One region of the Aminobacter sp. MDW-2 genome, then DNA from elsewhere that is predicted to be linked to it. Evidence: riboswitches for the same ligand, from Rfam matches in the RefSeq annotation. Region 1 holds a riboswitch; the other holds the start of a gene.
What was found. Region 1 has a riboswitch for cobalamin ahead of H5P29_RS01250 (aromatic ring-hydroxylating dioxygenase subunit alpha). Riboswitches for the same ligand answer to the same signal wherever they lie in the genome.

Region 1 (3,406 bases):
GGCCGGCTTGCTGCCACATATGGAGGCGGAGAAGGCGGCCAACGCCGCCAATGGGATCGACAATGGCGAACGCCAGACTGCCGGCAAGATTCTGATGGCGACCGTCAAGGGCGACGTGCACGACATCGGCAAGAACATCGTCGGCGTCGTGCTCGCCTGCAACAACTACGAGATCATCGACCTCGGCGTCATGGTTCCGGCAACCAAGATCCTCCAGGTTGCCAAGGACGAGAAGGTCGACATCATTGGCCTGTCCGGCCTGATCACGCCCTCGCTCGACGAAATGGCGCATGTCGCCGCCGAAATGGAGCGCGAGGGGTTCGACATTCCGCTGCTGATCGGCGGCGCCACCACGAGTCGTGTCCACACCGCGGTGAAGATCCATCCGCGCTACAGCGCCGGCCAGACAGTCTACGTCACCGATGCCAGCCGCGCTGTTGGCGTGGTGTCCAACCTGCTGTCCCCTGAGGCCAAGGGCGGCTACGTTGAACAGGTGCAAGCCGAATATCAGAAGGTCGCCGACGCCCATCACCGCGCCGAAGCTGACAAGCAGCGATTGCCGTTGGCCAAGGCGCGTGCCAATGCGCACAAGGTCGACTGGTCATCTTATGCGCCGCCGAAGCCAACCTTCCTCGGCACCAGGGTGTTCGAAGCCTGGGACCTGGCCGAACTGGCCCGCTACATCGACTGGACGCCGTTCTTCCAGACCTGGGAACTCAAGGGCCGTTACCCCAAGATCCTCGAGGACGAGAAGCAGGGCGCCGCGGCGCGCCAGCTGTTCGACGACGCGCAGGCGATGCTGCGCAAGATCATCGACGAGAAGTGGTTCGCGCCCAAGGCCGTCATCGGCTTCTGGCCGGCCAATTCGGTCGGCGACGACGTCAGGCTGTTCACCGACGAGGCACGCAGCGAGGAGCTTGCCACCTTCTTCACCCTGCGCCAGCAGCTGACCAAGCGCGACGGCAAGGCCAATGTCGCACTGGCCGACTTCATCGCTCCCGCCGACGGCGGCAAGCCGGATTATCTCGGCGGCTTCGTGGTCACTGCAGGCATCGAGGAAGTGGCGATCGCCGAGCGCTTCGAACGCGCCAATGACGACTACTCCTCGATCATGGTCAAGGCGCTGGCCGACCGTTTCGCAGAGGCCTTCGCTGAACGCATGCACGAGAAGGTGCGCAAGGAGTTCTGGGGCTACGCACCTGATGAAAACCTCGCGCCCGACGACCTGATCGGCGAGCCCTATCGCGGCATCCGTCCGGCGCCGGGCTATCCTGCCCAGCCCGACCACACCGAAAAGGTGACCTTGTTCCGCCTGCTCGATGCCGAGAAAACCGCCGGCGTCAGCCTCACCGAAAGCATGGCGATGTGGCCGGGCTCGTCGGTCTCCGGCATCTATCTCGCCCACCCCGAGAGTTATTATTTCGGCGTCGCCAAGGTCGAGCGCGACCAGGTCGAGGATTATGCGCGGCGCAAGGGCATGACCATCGCCGAGGTCGAGCGCTGGCTCGGGCCGATCCTCAACTATGTGCCGGCATCGTTCGCCGAAGCGGCCGAATAGCAACACGATGACATCACATGGGCTCTGTCGCCTTTGCGCTGAGCCCGTGTCGTTTTCATGCTCGTGCCCGGCCACCAATCCGTGGTCTGATCCGGTCATGTTCAAGGTGCTGCTTCGAGTGTGAGACGAAGCGGAGAATTGGGAAGCCGGTGAGAAGCCGGCGCTGCCCCCGCAACGGTGGCGGAGTTATTGTTTCGACGGGAGACCACTGGGCCAGCCGGCCTGGGAAGGTGTCGAGACAGTCCGAAAGGACAGCTCCGAAGCCCGGAAACCAGCCTTGAACCTGACAGAACTCGACTGATCGCGGTGGGCGGTCAAGAGGCGGATCGTTGCTGCACGGACCTCTGCGTCCGCCGGCTGGCGTTCTTCCCAAATCAAGCCACCCGTTCAGTCCTTGGTGCGAGGACAGGACATGGATGCGAAGAACGAAATGCTGAAGCTGCTGCGCGGACGCCGCGACGGGTTCAGCCTGGCACAGCCCTTTTACACCGACCCGGATTTCTACCGGCTCGACCTCGAGCTGATCTGGTACCGCGACTGGCTGTTTGTCGGCCATGACTGCGAACTGGCCAAGCCGGGCAGCTTCTTCACCGTCCAGGTCGGCGACTATCCCGTCGTGCTCGTCCGCGACCAGAAGGGTGAGCTGCGCGCCTTCCACAATTCCTGCCGCCACCGCGGCAGCCGCGTCTGCACCACGGACAAAGGTACGGCGGCCAAGCTCGTCTGTCCTTACCACCAGTGGACCTACGAACTCGACGGACGCCTGCTGTTTGCGCGCCAGATGGCGGAAGGTTTCGACAAGAGCCAGTTCGGCCTGAAGCCGGTCGCCTGCGAATCCGTCGGCGGCTACATCTTCATCTGCCTCGCCGACGAGCCCGCCGACTTCGCGCCGATGCGGGCCATGGTCGAGCCGTACCTGCTGCCGCACCGGCTGCGCGAAGCCAAGGTCGCCTTCGAAAGCACAATCGTCGAGAAGGGAAACTGGAAGCTGGTCTGGGAAAACAACCGCGAGTGTTACCACTGCGCCGGCAATCACCCTGAGCTGTGCAAGACCTTTCCCGAGGCGCCGAACGTTACCGGCGTCAATGGCGCCGAAAGCGATCCCGAAATGCTGGCGCACTGGGCAAAGTGCGAGGCGGTGGGGTTGCCGAGCAAGTTCCGCATCGATGCCGGCGGCCAGTACAGGGCGACACGCGCGCCACTGCTGCGTGACGCGGTGAGCTACACCATGTCGGGCAAGCGCGCAGTGCGGAAAAACCTCTCCGACAGCGTCTCGGCCGACAGGATCGGCACGCTGCTGCTCTATCATTATCCGACAACCTGGAACCATGTGCTCGGCGACCATGCCGTCACCTTCCGCGTGCTGCCGATCAGCGCCACGGAAACGGCCGTCACCACCAAATGGCTGGTTCACAAGGATGCCGTCGAAGGCGTCGACTACGACCTGGCCGAACTGACCCATGTTTGGACCGAGACCAACGACCAGGACCGCCGCATCGTCGAGGAAAATGCCTTCGGCATCAAATCGCCGGCCTACGAGCCCGGGCCTTATTCGGAGGAACACGAGGGCGGCGTCATGCAGTTCATCGAATGGTACGTCGGCTTCATCGAACCGCGGCTGGCCGACGGTGGCAAGCCGGTCCTGCGAAACGTCGCCTGACCGGGAGAAGGGCATGAACGCGATGACCGAGCTTGGCCTTTACCGCAACCTCGACGAAATGGCGCCCTGGAACGACCGGCTCCAGGTACTGGAGGTCATCGGCGTCACCGACGAGGCGCCCGACGTCAGGACCTTCACCTTCCGCTCCGACAACCAGACCTGGTTCCGCTACAAGCCGGGCCAGTTCG
Region 2 (3,406 bases), 2.0 Mb from region 1:
CGGTCGAGCCAAGGTTTCCACTTGCGCGCCATCTCGCGACCGACAGCAATTGACTGGTCATGGACGCGATTGTCGAAATAGTCCCAGACGGGCGCGGTGAATTCGGGCTGAAAGCGGGCCTTTTCAAGTACTTCGGGGTCGGCCGAGGTCACGCCACGAAAGGCGCGGTCATAGGTCGAACCGGAAATCCCGTTGTCTGCGGCGACGGAGCGGAAGCTCGCCACCCAGCGCTGGAAACCGGCTTCGGCGGCCGCCGGGCCGGCCGGAAGCATCAATGCCAGCGAAAGGGCAGCGGCGCTCAGGAGGCCTTTGGCGGTCTTGCGAAGGGGCATTCTTTCCTCCTTGGAGAGATCAGAAACACGATTCATCGCCGATGCCGGTTATCAATCAGTTTACCATAGACCCGTTGGGGAACGAAAAGCGGGTTGAGGGATTGTCCACCTAGCTGTTCGGACAATCAAGATCGCGTGATCAATGGTCTTGCCCGCTGTCGCCGAATATGTGAACGCATTCAGTATTCATCAATTCGGGCGTGGCAAAGTTGGCGTCCGATACATCCCTCTATCGGACGACCACGCAATGAAAAGAGTTCGCAAGGCAGTTTTTCCGGTCGCGGGCCTGGGCACGCGTTTTCTGCCTGCCACCAAGTCTATCCCCAAGGAAATGCTGACTGTGGTCGATCGCCCTGTAATCCAGTACGTGGTCGACGAGGCGCGCGAAGCGGGCATCGAACATTTCATCTTTGTCACGGGCCGCAACAAGGCGGTCATCGAAGACCATTTCGACGTCCAGTTCGAACTTTATGATACGCTGGCCCAGCGCGGCAAGACCGAGCAACTGGAGCGCCTGCAGCGGTTGCAGCCGGCCCCGGGCCAGACCTCGTTCACGCGCCAGCAGGTACCGCTCGGCCTTGGCCACGCAGTGTGGTGCGCGCGCGAGCTGGTCGGCGACGAGCCCTTCGCGCTGCTGTTGCCCGACATGATCATGCAGTCGGAAAAGAGCTGCATGCGCGAGATGGTCGAGCTCTATGCCGAGACCGGCAACAACATCATCGCCGTCCAGGAATGCGACCCGGCCGAGGCGCACAAATACGGCATCGTCGGCAAGGGCAAGTCGGTTCACACCGGCTTCGAGATCGAGGGCATGGTGGAAAAGCCCAAGCAGGGTACGGCACCCTCGAACCTGTTCATCAATGGCCGCTACATTCTGCAGCCGGAGATTTTCAACATCCTGGCAAGCCAGGAGCGTGGCGCCGGCGACGAGATCCAGCTGACCGACGCCATGCTCAAGCTCGAGAAGATGCAGTCCTTCTACGGCTATCATTATCGCGGCCGCACCTTCGACTGCGGCTCGCCGGAAGGTTTCGTCGAAGCCAACGTTGCCTTTGCCTTGTCGCGCTCCGATCTCAGCAGGAGCATGGCCGGCGTCATCGAAGGGCTGCTCGGCGAGATCAAGCCGGGCAAGTAAGCCACATGTCGCCCGTGCGTCAGGATTGGACGCACGGTGCGATGGCTTTCGGCCGCTGCTGCCGCTAGAAATACCCTGCCAGGTGCCCGCAGCGATGCGGGAGAATCGGGAACACGGTGCAAATCCGTGGCGTGCCCAACGCTGTAAGAGGGACCGTATCGGCAGAGGCCACTGTTCATCCTGAACGGGAAGGCGCCGCAGACGGGTTGAACTCGAGCCAGAAGACCGGCCCGGCAGACATCGACCTCCGCATGGTCAGGCGGAGGGAACCGACATGCTCGCCAGGGGATATGCGATGCTTGCTGACCAGTTGAAGGCCGTTTCAGGCTGTTTCGATATCGCCGCACAGGATGCCGTTTACCGCGCCATCTTCACGCGCCGCGACGTTCGCAGCCATTTTCTGCCTGATCCGATCGACGACGATGTGCTGGCGCGGCTGCTGCTGGCGGCCCATCACGCGCCGTCGGTCGGCTTCATGCAGCCGTGGAACTTCATCGTCATCAGAGATCGCGAACGACGCGAGCGCGTCCGCGACCTGTTCTTTGCGGCGCGGCAGCAGGAACTGCCTGAGATCGCCGAGGAGCAGCGGGAGCTGTACCGCAAGCTCAAGCTCGAAGGCATCTGCGAAAGCCCGCTCAACCTGGTCGTCACCTGCGACCGCAGCCGTTCGGCAACCTCTCCGCTCGGGCGATGGCACAATCCCGAGATGGACCTCTTCAGCACCGTCTGCGCAGTTCAGAATTTCTGGCTCGCCGCGCGTGCCGAGGGCATAGGCGTCGGCTGGGTCAGCATCCTCGATCGCGAGGCGCTGAAGCAGTTGCTAGGCATTCCCGATCACGTCGTGCCGGTGGCCTATCTCTGCGTCGGCCACGTCAGCGAATTCGCCGACAAGCCCGATCTCGAGCGCCATGGCTGGGGATGCCGTCTGCCGCTTGCCGAGCTGATCATGAGCGAGGTCTATGCGGGGCAGGGGGAGACGGCCTTGAGGGCCGCAGCCGCCGCGATCGGCGGTTTGCCCCAAGCAGGTTAGCGCTGGATTTTCAACCCGACGAAGACGCTGTTGGTCTTGGCGTCGCGGAACGGCAAGGTGCTGTCGAAGGTCTCATGGCGCAGCTTGCCGGTCAGGCCGGCGTAGCGGTTGAGCCACCAGGTCAGGCCCGCTTCGGCACTGAGCCTCAGCTCGTGGTCGTTCGAGCTGGCATAGTCGCGGTAGCCGACGCCGCCGGCGAGGAATGCAGTCAGGTTGGAACGGATCTGCCGTTCGACGCTGAGGCGGCCGTTGTAGAGCACCGAACCGCTGTCGCCCGGGGTCGTCGATCCCTCGACCAGGGTTTCGCCGGTCAGGCCGACGATCGTGCCGCGCATCGGCGACCATCTGAGATCAGCGGCAATCGTCGCGGCGGAAACCGTCTTCAGCCGGTCGTCGTCGAAATCCTCCGAAATCCAGCCGGCCGAAATCTCGCCGCCGAATTTTTCGCCCATGTCGATCTCGACGCCGGCGCGGGCGCCGGTACGCTTGGACGAGCGCTCGAAACCGGCGGTGTCGAAGCGCAGGTCATAGACCCGGCGGCCGAATTCGACCTCGCCAAAGGGCGTCAACGCCGGTGAGACCTCGTAGCCGACGCGGACCTTGCCGGTATAGAGTCTGGAGTCGCGGTCCTTCTGTGAGAGCGTGGTGCCGTCGGTCAGTTCGGCGTCGCTGTAGCTTTCGTCGACAGCTTCGCCGGTCACTCCGAAGCGGAACTTGCCGACGGCCTTTTCGACACCCAGCGCGCCGTTCAGCGTGTGCAGGGTCGGCCGCTCGGCGGTGCCGGAGATGACCACGGGCGACGACGTCGATTCCGGGCGCATGCTGTAGCCGAGCTGCGCCAATGCGCGCATGTCGTCGGCGAGATCGAGCTGCAGCCGCCCGTCGATGCCGCCGCTGAGATCCTTGACC

Region 2: linked by a shared signal. The riboswitch ahead of bluB (5,6-dimethylbenzimidazole synthase) and the one ahead of H5P29_RS01250 (aromatic ring-hydroxylating dioxygenase subunit alpha) in region 1 are both predicted to bind cobalamin.

Annotation. Positions count from the first base shown of each region.
Region 1 is NZ_CP060197.1:242,559-245,964, reverse strand. It holds gene metH (methionine synthase) at 1-1,558, shown strand, start outside; cobalamin riboswitch at 1,646-1,853, shown strand; gene H5P29_RS01250 (aromatic ring-hydroxylating dioxygenase subunit alpha) at 1,971-3,218, shown strand; gene H5P29_RS01245 (hybrid-cluster NAD(P)-dependent oxidoreductase) at 3,241-3,406, shown strand, end outside.
Region 2 is NZ_CP060197.1:2,245,765-2,249,170, forward strand. It holds gene H5P29_RS10925 (lytic murein transglycosylase) at 1-332, opposite strand, end outside; gene galU (UTP--glucose-1-phosphate uridylyltransferase GalU) at 580-1,467, shown strand; cobalamin riboswitch at 1,531-1,716, shown strand; gene bluB (5,6-dimethylbenzimidazole synthase) at 1,742-2,497, shown strand; gene H5P29_RS10940 (outer membrane beta-barrel protein) at 2,494-3,406, opposite strand, start outside.